DNA from 2 places in the Mesorhizobium sp. CA13 genome. Region 1 is predicted to be linked to the other one. Evidence: riboswitches for the same ligand, from Rfam matches in the RefSeq annotation. Region 1 holds a riboswitch; the other holds the start of a gene.
What was found. Region 1 has a riboswitch for S-adenosylmethionine ahead of LB566_RS15270 (O-succinylhomoserine sulfhydrylase). Riboswitches for the same ligand answer to the same signal wherever they lie in the genome.

Region 1 (7,946 bases):
AGTTCTGCTCGACGCAATATGACTTCGACCCGGCCGAGTTTGCGGCGCAGTGAAGTGCTTCCTTCTCCCCGTCACTATACGGGGAGAAGGTGCCGGCAGGCGGATGAGGGGCAGCGCTGAGTTCGGCGTTAGGGCAGTCTTCATTCGGTGCGCGAGATAGATCTCCAGAGTCGGCGCCGGCCCTCATTGTCCTGCCGGACATTTCTCCCCGTATAGTGACGGGGAGAAGGAGGCTGTCGCCGCCGCTTTCGCTAATTCACCGTTCGCCTCGTCCCTGGCATATCCAGCGAAAACGCCGGGATGGCGATGTCGAATGTCTCGCCCCGCTCGTTGCGCATGGTGTAGTGGCCGACCATGATCCCCGACGGCGTCGAGAGCGGACAGCCCGACGTGTATTGGTAGCTGTCGCCGGGATTGAGTTCGGGCTGGTCGCCGACCACGCCGGCGCCTCGCACTTCCTCGACCCGGCCCGCGCCGTCGGTTATGTGCCAATAGCGCGACAACAGCTGCACGAATTCGTCGGACTGGTTGTCGATCGTTATCTGGTAGCCCCAGACATAGCGGTTTTCCGTAGGATCCGAGCGATCCTCGAGATAGAACGGCCTGACCTGCACTTCGATGTTGCGCGTGACGGCGCGGTACATGAGCGGCTCCAAAACACATCCGTGTGGAACATTCGACGCTCTTTGCGGTTCGATCAACCGTGCGCGTCCGAGTTGCCACCTCGAGGGGGCAAGTGCCGACAAACAATGTCATTTGAGTGACACATGACAATGATGGTGTGCGCCAGCAATGCCGGGCGACTCGGGCGCTCTGTCGAACTGTCGAAAACGGCGGCCCAGCGGGCCGGTTTTTCTGGAGTAACCGGATATCGATGGAACTCGCTCTCATAACCGGCTCGCTTTCGATCGCTCTCATCGCCTCAAATCTCGCCAGCATCCTGCTCGCCTGCTCGCGCCTGAAACGGCGCGCCGCCATCGCGCCGCCGGCCGGCAAGCCGCTGCCTGTGTCGATCGTCATCCCGGCGCGCGGCGTCGAGCCGTTTACCCATGAGACGCTTGAGCGCGCTTTCTCGCTCGACTGGCCGCGCTACGAACTGATCTTCTGTGTCGCCCATGCCGACGACCCCGCGGTCAAGCCGATCCGGGCCGCCATCGCCCGCTTTCCAGCCGTACCGGCACGCCTGCTCACCGGCGACGACCGCATCAGCGCCAACCCGAAACTGAACAATTGCGTCAAGGGCTGGGAGGCTGCGCGCCACGACTGGGTCATTCTCGCCGATTCCAACGTGCTGATGCCGAAAGACTACGTCCAGCACCTGATGGCGGCATGGCGGCGGGACACCGGCCTGGTTTGCTCCACGCCGATCGGTTCACGCCCTGACGGTTTCTGGGCAGAAGTCGAATGCGCCTTCCTCAACACGCTGCAGGCGCGCTGGCAATATGCCGGCGAGGCGCTTGGCCTCGGCTTTGCCCAGGGCAAAAGCATGTTGTGGAACAAGCAGATGCTCGACGCCAATGGCGGCATCCGTGCGCTCGCCGCCGAGATCGCGGAGGATGCCGCGTCGACCAAACTGGTCAACAGGCTGTGCCTGCGCGTCAATCTCGTCGCTTCGCCGTTCGAGCAGCCGCTCGGGCGGCGCATGCCGGGTGAGATCTGGTCGCGCCAGGCCCGCTGGGCGCGCCTGCGCCGCGTCACCTTTCCGCTGTTCTTCGCACCCGAGATCCTGACCGGCGTGGCGGCCCCGCTCGTGCTGGCGCTGATCGCCGCGGCCAGCGCCGGCGTCAGCCTGCCCATGACAGCGCTTTGCGTGCTGGCGCTCGCCTACCTGCCGGAATGCATGCTCGCCTCGGCAAAGGGCTGGTATCTGTCGCCGCGCATGGTCACCGCGATGATTGCACGCGACCTGATGTTGCCCGCGATCTGGGTGCGCGGTTGGCTGGGCGGGGCCGTCGACTGGCGCGGCAACGCCATGACCATCGGCACCAAGGCGGCCGAGCTCGAAGAGACGCCGTCGCGCGCTTGATGTCGGCGGTTGAGGTCGCCCTCTATTTGGCGGCCTTCAACGCCTGCGCGATGTCGTCCAGCAGGTCGTCGGTATCTTCCAGCCCGACCGACAGCCTGAGCGTGCCGGGTCCGATGCCGAGCTCGGCGCGCGCTTCGTCGCTGAGGTTCTTGTGCGTCGTCGTCGCCGGATGGGTGATCAGGCTTTTGGCGTCGCCGAGATTGTTCGAGATCAGCACGATGTCGAGCGCATTCTGCAAGGCGAAGGCACCCTGCTTGCCGCCCTTGACGTCAAAGCAGATCAGGGTGGAGCCGCCCGACATCTGCTTCTTGACGATATCGGCCTGCGGATGGTCGGCGCGGCCGGGATAGATGACGCGGGCGATCTCCGGCTGCTCGGCCAGGAAATCGGCGATCTTGCCGGCGCTTTCCGTCTGCTGGCGCACGCGCAGCGGCAGCGTTTCCAGGCCCTTGAGCAGCGTCCAGGCGTTGAACGGCGACAGGCTGGGGCCGGTATGGCGGAAATAATCGTGCAGGTTCTCGTCGATCCACTTCTTGTCCGACAGGATGACGCCGCCGAGACAGCGGCCCTGGCCATCGATGTGCTTGGTCGCCGAATAGACCACGACATGCGCGCCGAGCTGCAACGGCTTCTGCTGCAGCGGCGTGGCGAAGACATTGTCCACGACCAGCCGCGCGCCGATCGAATTGGCAAGCGAAGCGACGGCGGATATGTCCACCACCTCAAGCGTCGGGTTGGTCGGGCTTTCCAGGAAAAACAGCTTGGTGTTGGGCCGCACCGCCTTTTCCCAGTTGGCGATGTCGGTGCCGTCGACCAGCGTCGCCTCGATGCCGTAACGCGGCGCCAGCGTCTCGACCACCCAGCGGCAGGAGCCGAACAGCGCGCGCGCCGCAACGATATGGTCGCCGGCTTTGACGCTGCACAGGAGTGCCGCCGTCACCGCCGCCATGCCGGACGCGGTGGCGCGCGCGTCCTCGGCGCCTTCGAGCGCGCACATGCGCTTCTCGAACATGTCTACGGTCGGATTGGCGTAGCGCGAATAGATGAAGCCCGGTTGCTCCCCCTTGAAGCGGGCTTCGGCGGCTTGGGCCGTCTCATAGACATAGCCCTGGGTCAGGTATATCGCCTCGGAAGTTTCACCGAAGCCGGAACGCAGGGTCCCGCCATGCACGAGTGCGGTCTGAGGCTTCCAGTTGCGCGTCTTGCTCGTCATCGTCCTATCCAAACACAAAAAAACCGGCCGCGAAAAAGTCGCAACCGGTCCATACAGCCTTGCGGCCCGACGGTCCTTTAGCGACTTGTTTAACGTGGCTGCAAGCCGACCGGCCAAATCACCACGGGATAACGACCCTTTAGACCCGCGTCACGCTTGCGTCAATTGCCGGCTTCATTAAGAGACTTGTACCAGCAGAGCGGAGCCAGACTTTGCGGCAGACAGGAATTCTTCCCGATCAGGACATTGCGGCGCTGTTCCAGTCCGGCGCGCTGAAGTCGTCGCGTGCGCTCGATGCCGACCAGATCCAGCCGGCCAGCCTTGATCTGAGGCTCGGCGACAAGGCGTGGCGGGTGCGCGCGTCCTTCCTGCCGGGTCCCAATCATAAGGTCAGTGAAAAACTCGACCGGCTGAAGCTGCATGAGATCAGCCTGGCCGACGGCGCTGTTCTGGAAACCGGTTGCGTCTACATCGTGCCCCTGCTCGAAAGCCTGGCGCTGCCGGCGGAAATTTCGGCGTCCGCCAATCCCAAGAGCTCGACCGGGCGGCTCGATATCTTCACCCGCGTGATGACCGATCGCGGCCACGAGTTCGACAAGATCGCCGCCGGCTATCACGGTCCGCTCTATCTTGAAGTCAGCCCACGCACCTTTCCGATCGTCGTACGCGCCGGCTCGCGCCTTTCGCAGATACGCTTCCGCACCGGCAATGCGCTGCTCTCGGAAGCAGAGTTGCATCAATTGCACCGGGCCGAAATGCTGGTCGCCACCGAACCGCCGAACATCTCCGGCGGCGGCATCGCATTGTCGATCGATCTCAACGGCGACAGTGACGGGCTGGTCGGCTATCGCGGCAAGCACCATACCGGCCTCGTCGATGTCGACAAGCGCGCGGCGCAGGAGATCGTCGACTTCTGGGAGCCGATCCACAAGAGCGGCGCCGGCGAGCTGGTGCTCGATCCGGACGAGTTCTACATCCTCGTCAGCCAGGAAGCGGTGCATGTGCCGCCGCTCTACGCGGCCGAAATGACGCCCTTCGATCCCCTGGTGGGCGAGTTCCGTGTCCACTATGCCGGCTTCTTCGATCCGGGCTTCGGCCACTCGGCGGCCGGCGGCACCGGCAGCCGCGCCGTGCTCGAAGTGCGCAGCCATGAGGTGCCGTTCATCCTCGATCATGGCCAGATCGTCGGCCGGCTGGTCTACGAGCATATGCTGAAGCGGCCGCAGGCGCTTTACGGCACCGAGCTCGGCTCCAACTACCAGGCGCAGGGCCTGAAGCTGTCCAAGCACTTTCGCGCCGCGTCCTGAACGCTCATCACCGTCAGGCAAGATACTTGCCTGCGCCGGCCCGCCATGCTTGGCTGCCTCGCCGGCCGCCGACGTGGCGGTGCTCAAGGGGAATGAAAATGCAGATTTCGAAATGGATCCTATCGGCGGCGGCCGCCGCCATGCTGACGCTTGGCGCCGGCGCCCTGTCGGCGCATGCGGCGGAGAAAATCAAGATCGGCACCGAGGGCGCCTACCCGCCGTTCAACACCATCACGCCCGACGGCAAGGTCGAGGGCTTCGACATCGACATCGCCAACGCCCTTTGCGCGCAGATGAAGGTCGAATGCGAGATCGTCACCCAGGACTGGGACGGCATCATCCCGGCGCTGCAGGCCAAGAAATTCGACGCCATCATCGCTTCGATGAGCATCACCGAGGAGCGCAAGAAGCAGGTCGCGTTCACCCACAAATACTATACGACGCCGCTCTCGCTCGTCGCCCTGAAGGACAGCGACATCGCCTCGACCGAACCGGCGGCGCTCGCCGGCAAAACGGTCGGCGCCCAGGCGGCGACCACGCAGGCCAACTACGCCCAGGACGTCTATGGCAAGGCCGGCGCCGAAGCGAAGCTCTATCCGACCCAGGAAGAGGCAATCACCGATCTCCAGAACGGCCGCCTCGATGCCGTCCTTTCCGACAAGTTCGTGCTGATGGACTGGATGAAGAAGGCGAGCGACGGTTGCTGCAAGATGGTCGGCGACGTCAAGGGCACCGAGACCGAAGCCGGCATTGCCGTGCGTCTTGAGGATACGGCGCTACGCGACAAGCTCAACGCAGCCATCGACGCCATCGTCGCCGACGGCACCTACAAGAAGATCCAGGACAAGTATTTCGACTTCGATATTTATTGAGATGGAAGCCGCCGATCTCCTCCCACCAGGGAGGAGATCACGCTCATCTCACAGCGCCTTCACCGCCACCTTCACCGGCTTTTCGATTTCGAGCGGGTTGCGCAGCGGCAGGCCGAAATCCGCAGCTTCGATCTCGAACACGTCGCCGGCTTCGGTCTTGATGCCGTCGGCGAAGGACAGGGTCGCGGTGCCGAACATGTGCACATGCACGTCGCCCGGCTGGCGGAAAGCCGAATATTTGAAATGGTGGTGTTCGAGATTGGCGATGGTGTGCGACATGTTCGCTTCGCCCGACAGGAACGGCTTTTCCCACATCAACTTGCTGTCGCGCCAGATGCGTGAGGAGCCTCTGATGTCGGCGGGCAGGTCGCCGACCAGGATCTCCGGTCCGAAGGAGGCGTTGCGCAGCTTGGAATGGGCGAGGAAGAGATAGTTCACGCGTTCGGTCACATGGTCGGAAAATTCGTTCGACAGAGTGAAGCCGACCCGGAACGGCGCGCCGTCGTCGCCGATGACATAGATGCCGGCAACCTCGGGCTCCTCGCCGGCGTCCTTGGCGAAGGCCGGTGACAGGAGCGCGGCACCCGGCGCCACGGCCATCGTGCCATTGCCCTTGTAGAACCATTCCGGCTGCACCCCGATCTGGCCTTTCGCGGGTTTGCCGCCTTCCAGCCCCATGCGGAACATCTTCATGGAATCGGTGAGCTGCTCCTCGCCGTCGGTGCTGAGCTTCTTGTGCATGGAATCGCGCGTCGCCGCCGAGCCGAGATGCGTCAGCCCCGTGCCGGTCAGATGCAGATGCGCCGGATCGGGATGATTGATCGGCGACAGCAGCCGCCCCTTCTTGTAGGCGGCGTCGAGATCGACGGCCTCGCCCAGCCCCTTGCGTTCGATCAGCGCGGCAAGGCCGACGCCGGTACGAGCGGCTTCCATCGCCAGCGAATAGACGCTGCGCGCGCCGTTGATGATCCGGGTCTTGCCGCCCGTGCGGGCAACGACACGGATGGTCTCGGCGTCGTCGAGAATCTGCGAGATCAGCATGATCAGTCCTCTCTCATATCTTGGCATGGCTGCCTTCTGGCAAACCTTGACCTGCGCGGCTCGGACTGGCCGTGCCACGGGTTGAACTCTTCGTCCGGATTGCGCTCGCGAGCCCGGTCCCTGAAGGACTTCTTCAAGCCGGCGAATTGCCGGCAATGCCGCGACCGTATGCCTCCTGCTTGCCTCGCCTGAAGCCTGTTCAGGCCTTGTTCTTGTTGTAGACGTCGAAGATAACGGCGCCGAGCAGCACCAGGCCCTTGACCACTTGCTGCCAGTCGACATTGACGCCCATGATCGACATGCCGTTGTTCATCACGCCCATGATGAAGCCGCCGACCACCGCGCCGATGACCTGACCGACGCCGCCCATCGCCGAGGCGCCGCCGATGAACACCGCGGCGATGACGTCGAGCTCGCTGCCGAGGCCTGCCGCCGGCACGGCCTGGCCAAGGCGCGCCGCGATGATCAGGCCGCCAAGCGCCGACAGCACGCCCATATTGACGAACACGTAGAGCGTCAGGCGCTCGGTCTTGATGCCCGACAGCTGCGCGGCCTTGGCATTGCCGCCCATCGCATAGATGCGCCGGCCGATCGTCATGCGCTTGGTGACGAAGACGAACAGCGAGATCAGCAGGCCCATGACGAGCAGCACCACCGGCAGGCCGCGGTAGCTGGCGAACTGGTAGACCAGGAACAGCGCCAGCGCGCTGCCGACCAGTGTCTTGATGACGAACAGGGTAAAGGGCTCGGCCTCATAGCCGTGGCGTTCGCGTTTGCGTCGCGTCCGCAGCCCGAAATAGGCATAGGCCAGCACGGCGACCAGGCCCAGCACGATCGTCGTCATGTGCAGCGTCAGGCCGCTGCCCATAATCGTCTTGCCGGCTGCATTCACCGTTGGCGGGATCAGCGTCAGCGGTCCGATGACATCTGGAATGAAACCGGAGCTGAGCGCCTTGAACTCGGGCGGCAGCGGTCCGACCGAAGATCCGCCGCCGAGCAGCGCCTGGCAGATGCCGCGGAAGATCAGCATGCCGGCCAGCGTCACGATGAAGCTCGGTATTCGATGGTAGGCGATCCAGTAGCCTTGCGCCGCGCCGATCAGGCCGCCCACGATCAGGCAGACGATGGAAACCACCAGCGGGTTGCTGAATATGCCGAGAGGCCAGATCACCATCATCATCGCCGCCAGCGCGCCGATGAAGCCCGCCACGGACCCCACGCTGAGGTCGATATGGCCCGACACGATGACCAGCAGCATGCCGAGCGCCATCACGATGATGAAGGAGTTCTGCTGCACCAGATTGCTCAGGTTCACCGGCTTGAACAGCGTTCCCGAAGTGGTGAACTGGAAGAACACCATGATGGCGATCAGCGCCAGGATCAGGCCGTATTCGCGCAGGTTCGTCGCCAGCGCCGATACGGCGATGCGTGGACGCTGCCCGACATCTTCGGCGACGTTGCTCTGCGGGGCGGGGGCGCTTTCCGTG
Region 2 (7,946 bases), on a different contig from region 1:
GTCGACGGCCATGGCGAGCGCATCATCGTGCCTTTCTACGATCAGCGCGCCCAGGCCGATCCCGACGGCTTGCCGGTCGCCGATCTCACCGCTTTCGATGCCGTGCTGGTCGATGTGCGCTGGCCGGGTGCGGCAGCGCTGGCGCTCAGCGCTGCGCGCGCTGCCCGCCGCCCCGGGATTCTCGATGCCGACACCGCGCCATTGGCAGTGCTGGAGCGGCTGTTGCCGCTCGCCTCGCACATCGTCGCCTCCGAACCGGCGGCGCGCATCGTCTGCGGTCAGGCGGCGGACCCGCAGGCCGCATGCGCCTACCTTGCGTCGCGCACCGACGCTTTCGTCGCGGTAACCGCAGGCGGCGCTGGAACATGGTGGCATGACAGGCACGCCGGCTGCGTGCGCCACGTCGCTGCGCCAAAGATCAAGGTGGTGGATACGCTGGCAGCCGGCGACGTCTTTCATGGTGCCTTCGCCGCGGGGTTGGGGCAAGCCATGCCGATCGAAGAGGCGCTACGCTTTGCCAGCGCGGCCGCGGCGCTCAAATGTCAGCGCTTCGGCGGCAGGTTGGGCGCGCCGGACAAGGCCGAGACGCTGGCGATGATGACGGCGACCTGGCCTGAAGGAGCCTAGTTTTTCGCCGGATGTTCGATCGCCTGGCGGCCGAAATCCGGCACGTCGATGTCCTGGCCGGCCTCGATGATCGAGCGGCGCACGGCGCGGGTGCGGGTGAACAGGTCGAACAGCTTGTCGCCGTCGCCCCAGCGGATCGCCCGCTGCAGAAAAGCCAGATCCTCCGAGAACCGCGCCAGCATTTCCAGGATCGCATCCTTGTTGTGCAGGCACACGTCCCGCCACATCGTCGGATCGGAGGCGGCGAGACGCGTGAAGTCGCGGAAACCGGAAGCGGAATATTTGATGACTTCCGTCTTGGTCACCGATTCCAGGTCATCGGCGGTGCCGACGATGTTGTAGGCGATGATGTGCGGCAAATGCGAGACGATGGCCAGCGTCATGTCGTGATGCTGCGGATCCATCGTGTCGATGTTGGCGCCGCAACGGCGCCAGAATTCGGACAGCTTTTCCAGCGCGTCCGGATCCGTGCCCGGCAGCGGCGTGAAAATGCACCAGCGGTTGTCGAACAGATCGGCGAAACCCGCATCGGGCCCTGATTTCTCCGTGCCGGCCAGCGGATGGCCGGGAATGAAATGCACGCCGCCGGGTATATGCGGCTGCATCTGTGCGATCACGGAAGCCTTGGTGGAGCCGACATCGGTGACGATGGCGCCTCTCTTCAGCGCCGGCGCGATCTCCTGCGCCACCGCGCCGGACGAGCCGACCGGCACCGAGACGATGACCAGGTCGGCATCGCGGACCGCTTCCTTGGCATCCATGGTGTAGGAGGAGCCCAGCCCAAGCTCTTGCGCCCGCGCCAGCGTTGCGGCGCTGCGCGTCGAGATGGCGACATGGCCGGCCAGGCCCTCGCGGCTGATGACGCGGGCCAGCGACGAGCCGATCAGGCCGATGCCGACCAGCGCGATCTTTTCGAACATCGGTGATGCCATGGCGTTCTAGCTTTTCAGGAATGTCGTGAGTGCCGCGACAACGCCGCGATTGGCCTCTTCGGTGCCGACGGTCATGCGCAGCGCGTTGGGAAATCCGTAGCCCGAAACACGCCGCAGGATGTAGCCGCGCTGGGTGAGATAATCGTCCGCCGCCGCGGCCGAATGCTTGCCGTCGTCGGGAAAATGAATGAGGAGGAAATTGCCGACGCTCGGCGTTACCCGCAACCCGAGCCCGGTCATCTGCTCGCTCAGCCAGGCCAGCCAGGTCTCGTTGTGCGCGACGCTGCGCTCGACATGGGCGCGGTCGCGCACGGCGGCGATGCCGGCCTCGATCGCCGTCGCATTGACATTGAAGGGGCCGCGTATGCGGTTGATCGCGTCGACGATGTGCATCGGCCCATACATCCATCCGATCCGCGCCCCGCCAAGTCCGATCTTGGAGAAGGTGCGGGTCATGACCACGTTCTGCGAGCTGCCCGCCAGCTCGATGCCGGCCTCGTAGTCGTTGCGCCTGACATATTCGGCATAGGCGGCGTCGAGCACCAGAAGCACGTTCTTCGGCAGGCCGGCATGCAGGCGGCGCACCTCCTGGAACGGCACGTAAGTGCCGGTCGGATTGTTGGGATTGGCGAGGAACACGATCTTCGTACGTGGCGTTACGGCCGCCAGGATCGCATCGATGTCGGCGCGCTCCTTGGTCTCCTTCACCGCGACCGGCGTCGCACCCGCCGACTGGATGTAGATCTTGTAGACCATGAAGGCATGTTCGGTGAATATGGCCTCGTCACCGGGCGCGAGATAGGTCTGCGCCAGCAGGCCGAGGATCTCGTCGGAGCCGTTGGAACAGATGATGTTCTGTGCGTTGAGCCCATGCACCTCGGCGATTGCCTCGCGCAGGCGCCGGGCGGTGCCGTCGGGATAGACGTCGAGCTTGGCGGCGACCTCGCGCGCGGCCTCGATTGCCTTCGGCGAGGGACCGAGCGGGTTCTCGTTCGACGACAGCTTGTGGACCTTGTCCACCCCGGCGGGGGCCGCGCTCTTGCCCGGCACATAGGCCTGGATGTCCATGATGCCCGCGCGCGGGGTTGGACGTGCCTTGTCCGGGGTCTGGCTCATATCGCAAATCCGTCGAGAACGCTTCCGTCCTGGAAGCCGCTGCGGAAATACAAGCCATGGCCCGCAATGTCGAGAGGTGGCAGTGGTGCAAGCAGGCGGCATTGACGGCGAGGCAGGTGAGTTCTAGAAGGGCAGCAACAGTTCCGTGGTGATTTGGCCGGTCGGCTTGCAGCCACGTTAAACAATTCGCTAAAGGGCCGTTTGCGTGACGTAACCGGCTTTGCGAAGGCAATGCCGGTTTTTTGTTGTCCGCGGCCGGCCGGACACCGTGTCGGCCCGTATTCGGTTTCCGCCGGACACGTCGTGCGATGTAAGAGGATGCGATGGCCGCTCAGCGCGCTGGCAGAACCAACAACGAGGCAGACCAACCGTCGAGCCCGGTCGTGCGCTTCGGCGCCGACAAGCCGCTCAGGCTCGACGCCGGCACGCTGCTGTCGCCGTTCCAGATCGCCTACCAGACCTACGGCACGCTGAACGACGCCCGTTCCAACGCCATTCTCGTATGCCACGCATTGACCGGCGACCAGCATGTGGCCAGCACCAATCCGGTGACCGGCAAGCCGGGCTGGTGGGAAGTGCTGATCGGCCCCGGCAAGATCATCGACACAAACCGCTTCTTCGTCATCTGCTCAAACGTGATCGGCGGCTGCCTCGGTTCCACCGGTCCGGCCTCCACCAATCCCGCTACCGGCAAGCCCTATGGGCTCGACCTTCCGGTCATCACCATCCGCGACATGGTGCGTGCCCAGCAGATGCTGATCGACCATTTCGGCATCGAGAAACTGTTTTGCGTGCTCGGCGGGTCGATGGGCGGCATGCAGGTGCTGCAATGGGCGTCGAGCTATCCGGAACGTGTTTTCTCGGCGCTGCCGATTGCCACCGGCGCGCGGCATTCCTCGCAGAACATCGCTTTCCACGAGGTCGGCCGGCAGGCCGTGATGGCCGACCCAGAATGGCATGGCGGCAAGTATTTCGAGCACGGCAAACGCCCGGAAAAGGGGCTCGCCGTGGCGCGCATGGCCGCCCACATCACCTACCTGTCGGAAGCAGCCTTGCACCGGAAGTTCGGCCGCAACCTGCAGGACCGCGAAGCTCTGACCTTCGGCTTCGACGCCGACTTCCAGATCGAGAGCTATCTGCGTCACCAGGGCATGACGTTCGTCGACCGTTTCGACGCCAATTCCTATCTCTACATGACACGGTCCATGGACTATTTCGACCTCGCCGCCGACCATGGCGGCAGGCTGGCGGACGCTTTTGCCGGCACCAAGACCCGCTTTTGCCTGGTGTCGTTCACCTCGGATTGGCTGTTTCCGACCGAGGAGAGCCGCTCGATCGTCCATGCGCTGAATGCCGCCGGTGCGTCGGTGTCCTTCGTCGAGATCGAGACCGATCGCGGGCACGACGCCTTCCTGCTCGACGAGCCGGAACTGTTCGCCGCCATCAACGGCTTCATCGGCTCGGCCGCGCGAGCGAGAGGGCTCGGCGCATGATCCCGCAGAATTGCAGACCTGTCGGTCACGGATCACGCGCCACGACAAGGGGCAAGCCATGAGCGTCAACCGCGCCCAACGCGTCGATCTCGAGGTAATCGCCGGTCTGATCCCGCCGCAATCGCGGGTGCTGGACGTCGGTTCCGGCGATGGCTCGCTGCTCGAGCTTTTGCAGGAGACCAAGCAGATCGACGGCCGCGGACTGGAACTGTCGCAGCGCGGTGTCAACGAATGCGTGGCGCGCGGCCTCTCCGTCGTCCAGGGCGACGCCGACAAGGATCTTGAATTCTATCCCGACAAGGGTTTCGACTTCGTCGTCCTGTCGCAGACCTTGCAGGCGACCCGCAACCCGAAGCTCGTTCTCGACGAACTGCTCAGGATCGGCGAACACGCCATCGTGTCCTTCCCCAATTTCGGCCACTGGCGGGTGCGCCTGTCGCTGTTCGTCAAAGGCCGCATGCCGGTGACCAAGGACCTGCCCTATTCCTGGTACGACACGCCAAACATCCATTTCTGCACCATCCGCGACTTCGTCAATTTGTGCGAGGAGCTTGGCGCGAGCGTGGAAAGGGCAACCGCGCTCGACGCCAACGGCCAGAAGATCGGCCTGTCGATGCCGTGGTGGTTCTGGAATTTCTTCGGCCAGCAAGCAGTGTTCTTGTTGAAGCGATAAGGCACGCCGCTTCATTCCAGGACATCCGTGGCCTTGTGTGGATATTCGACGCCATCGACGAACACCACATCGGCGGTCGAATTGTCCGTCCGCAGCGGCAGTATTGCCTGATAGGCAGCTGAATCGTACCAGCGGCGCGCACGCTGTTTGTCCGGAAATTCGATGATGATGAGATGCCCCGGCCAGTCATTCTCGATCATCTCCACATCGCCGCCATGGACCAGGAACCGGCCGCCGAAAGGTTCCAGCGTGGCATCGATCTTCTGCAGGTATTCGACAATCTGCGGGCCCATCTTGACCTGGCGCATGTGAGCAACGGCGTAAGCGGTCATGGCGTAACTCCCTTCGGTTCGAGGCCGACGACCGGCCGCGCAAGGCAATCTGCCCAACCATCGGCCAGGATGCGATTACCTCCGAGGTCATCGAATAGCTGCGACCCGAGGCAGGCAACGCCGTCTTCGGCTTGGCCTTGAAGACAGGTCTGGGCATCCGTCCGCCGGATGCTTCAGATGCTCATCGGTCAAGTTCCGGGAAATAGGGATCCGACAGAAACCGCCTGTCCCGCTCCCCAAGCAGGCAGTCGACCGGCGGGTCGGCGTCGACGCGGGTGATTGCGGGCCTGTCCCGAATGCCACTTACTTCGAGGATCAGCTTACGCCGGATCGCCGTCGAAAATTCGGCGGCTGTATAAATCGGCAGCACGAAGGAGCCCGGCCCGCCGGTTACGCACTGGGCGTAGTACCGGTCGAGATGGCTGAAGGTGGGCGATGGATTGATCAGGATCGGCAGGCCGTTGATGACGATGCCTCTGGCGTTTGCCGCATCCCGCGTGGCGGTGACGGGCGGCCCGATATTGTTTGGTCCGTCACCGGAAATATCGATGACGCTGCGTTCGCTTTCGAAAGCGGTGCGGTCGAAAAGCCCCGCGCCGAAGGCGAGCGCGCCGGAGATCGACGTGCCGCGGAAGCTGCGGAACGGACGGGCCGCGATCTTGTCGGCAAAAGCGTTGGCGCTCTCGGCGCCGTCGATGACCTGCCAGCCGATGAGCGCGTCGTCGCGCACAGTGCCGGCCCATTCGAAATAGGTGAGCGCGATGCGACCGGCGTTCCCGGCGCGGACCGCCTTGATGAAGTCGGGATGACGCAGCGCCTCCACATAGCCGGCGCGCTGCAGGGCGAACTCCTTCTCGTCCATCGACAATGAGATGTCGACCGCCAGCACCAGTTCGACGTCAACGGCCAGACTATCCGGCGCGGGCGCAGTCACGGCGGCCTCGGTGCAGGCCAGGCAGGCAAGCAGGCTGAGAGCATCAAGCATGGCCGGCTCAAGCGATGTTTCCGCTGCGATCTTCCCTCGCGATCACGGCGAAATAAAGCTGCCGCATGGCGTGGCGCGGGCCAGCCCCGAGAGGTGCTATTTCTTGCGGCGAGGAGCTGCCGGCGGCGGCTCGATCGCGCCCGCCCTTATGCGTGCGGGCTTCAGGGCCGGCATGCCGGACGCCTTCACGATGGTCAGTGCGCGCGGGAAGAACTGACTGTCGTGCTGGCCGCGCCCGATATTGAGGATCGTCGCCCCGGCCAGCCGCTTCTCCAGCATCGACAGCACCCGCCGCAGCGTCGGCCCGTCGAAGGCATCGAGAGCCTCATCGATGATCACCCATTTCGGGTGCCGCAGCACGAGCCGAGCGAAAGCCAGCAGGCGCAGTTCGTCGTCGGCCAGCTCATGCTCCCAGCGCGCGCTGCGGTCGAGCGACGACGACAGGCGCTCCAGGCCGATCTCGGCCAGCACGGCCGAAATATCGGCATCGCTTGCCGGCGCAACCCCGTCGACGCGGTCGAGCACTTCTCGCAGCGTGGCGGTCGGGAAGTAGGGCGTGCGCGGCACGAAGATGGGCATCTCTCCCGCCGGCATGCCGATGCGCCCGCTCCCCCACGGCCACAGGCCGGCAATGGCGCGAAAGAACAGCGTCTTGCCCGCGCCCGGCTCGCCGGTAAGCAGGACGCGTTCGCCGGCGTGGATCTCGACATGCTGCTCGGCGAACCTCGTGCGCCCCTCGGGCGAGGCCACTTCGAGTTTCTCGAAGGTCAGCTTGCGGTTTGCATTCTCGCCGAATTCGATGCGCCTTTCCTGGTCGTGCAGCACATCGGTCTCATCCAGCGCAATGCGGAAATCGGCGACGCGCATCAGCGTCGCGCGCCAATCGGCGATGCTGCCGATATTGTTGATGAACCAGCGCAATGAGGAATGGACCTGATTGAAGGCGCCGACCGCCATCATCAGCCCGCCGAAACTGATGTCGCCCGCGAAATAGACCGGCGAAGCGACCAGGATGGGAGCCACCACGGTGATCCAGCCATAGGTGTCTGTCACCCAGGCGAGATTGATCTGGGCGCTGTAGATGCGCCGCATGGCCCCGAGCACGGTGCCGAGATCGATTTCCAGCCGCCGCCTGGCGTCGGGCTCGCTGCGGGCGAGCGCGATGGCATCGATGTTCTCGTTGACGCGCACCATCGAGGAACGCAGCTCCGCCTCGCGTGTGTAACGGTCGCTGTTGAGGCGGATCAGAGGCCGTCCGACCAGCCAGCTCAGCCAGGAAGCCGTACCGGCATAGAGGATGGCCGCCCACACCATGTAGCCCGGTATGGCGAGCGACGTTCCCCCGATATGGAAGACGAAGCCCGAGGACAGCTCCCACAACACGCCGACGAAGGAGGCGAGCAGGATTAAGGATTGCAGCAGGCCAACCCCAAGATCCGTCGACAGGTCGGAAAGATGGCTCGCATCCTGCTGCATGCGCTGGTCGGGATTGACGCCGATGGCGCCCGCATGCGCCAGGCGAAAGGCGCGCGCCGGCCGCATCCATCCATCGATCAGATCGAGCGTCAGCGCCTCGCGCAGCTTCAGCCGGATCGTCTGATTGAGCCAGGTCTGGCCGACATTGAGCACAAGGAGCCCACCGGCGATGGCGGCAAAAATGGCGAGCTGGTGCAGGAAGGCCGGCATGTCGCGGCGCGCAAGCGCATCGTAGAAAGGCTGGTTCCAGCGGTTGAGCAGTACCTGGCCGATCGAGGTCGCGACAATGACGGCCACCATTCCGATGGAGGC

Region 2: linked by a shared signal. The riboswitch ahead of metX (homoserine O-acetyltransferase MetX) and the one ahead of LB566_RS15270 (O-succinylhomoserine sulfhydrylase) in region 1 are both predicted to bind S-adenosylmethionine.

The regions. Positions count from the first base shown of each region.
Region 1 covers NZ_JAIUHS010000005.1:358,210-366,155, forward strand. The annotation lists gene LB566_RS15255 (Hsp33 family molecular chaperone) at 1-53, shown strand, start outside; gene apaG (Co2+/Mg2+ efflux protein ApaG) at 252-644, opposite strand; gene LB566_RS15265 (ceramide glucosyltransferase) at 875-2,026, shown strand; gene LB566_RS15270 (O-succinylhomoserine sulfhydrylase) at 2,049-3,239, opposite strand; SAM riboswitch at 3,297-3,374, opposite strand; gene LB566_RS15275 (2'-deoxycytidine 5'-triphosphate deaminase) at 3,452-4,546, shown strand; gene LB566_RS15280 (ABC transporter substrate-binding protein) at 4,645-5,418, shown strand; gene araD1 (AraD1 family protein) at 5,467-6,459, opposite strand; gene mmsB (multiple monosaccharide ABC transporter permease) at 6,659-7,946, opposite strand, start outside.
Region 2 covers NZ_JAIUHS010000019.1:29,400-37,345, reverse strand. The annotation lists gene LB566_RS28640 (sugar kinase) at 1-627, shown strand, start outside; gene LB566_RS28635 (prephenate/arogenate dehydrogenase family protein) at 624-1,559, opposite strand; gene hisC (histidinol-phosphate transaminase) at 1,566-2,675, opposite strand; SAM riboswitch at 2,811-2,888, shown strand; gene metX (homoserine O-acetyltransferase MetX) at 2,999-4,168, shown strand; gene metW (methionine biosynthesis protein MetW) at 4,227-4,841, shown strand; gene LB566_RS28615 (DUF1330 domain-containing protein) at 4,853-5,173, opposite strand; gene LB566_RS28610 (DUF1194 domain-containing protein) at 5,355-6,158, opposite strand; gene LB566_RS28605 (ABC transporter ATP-binding protein/permease) at 6,255-7,946, opposite strand, start outside.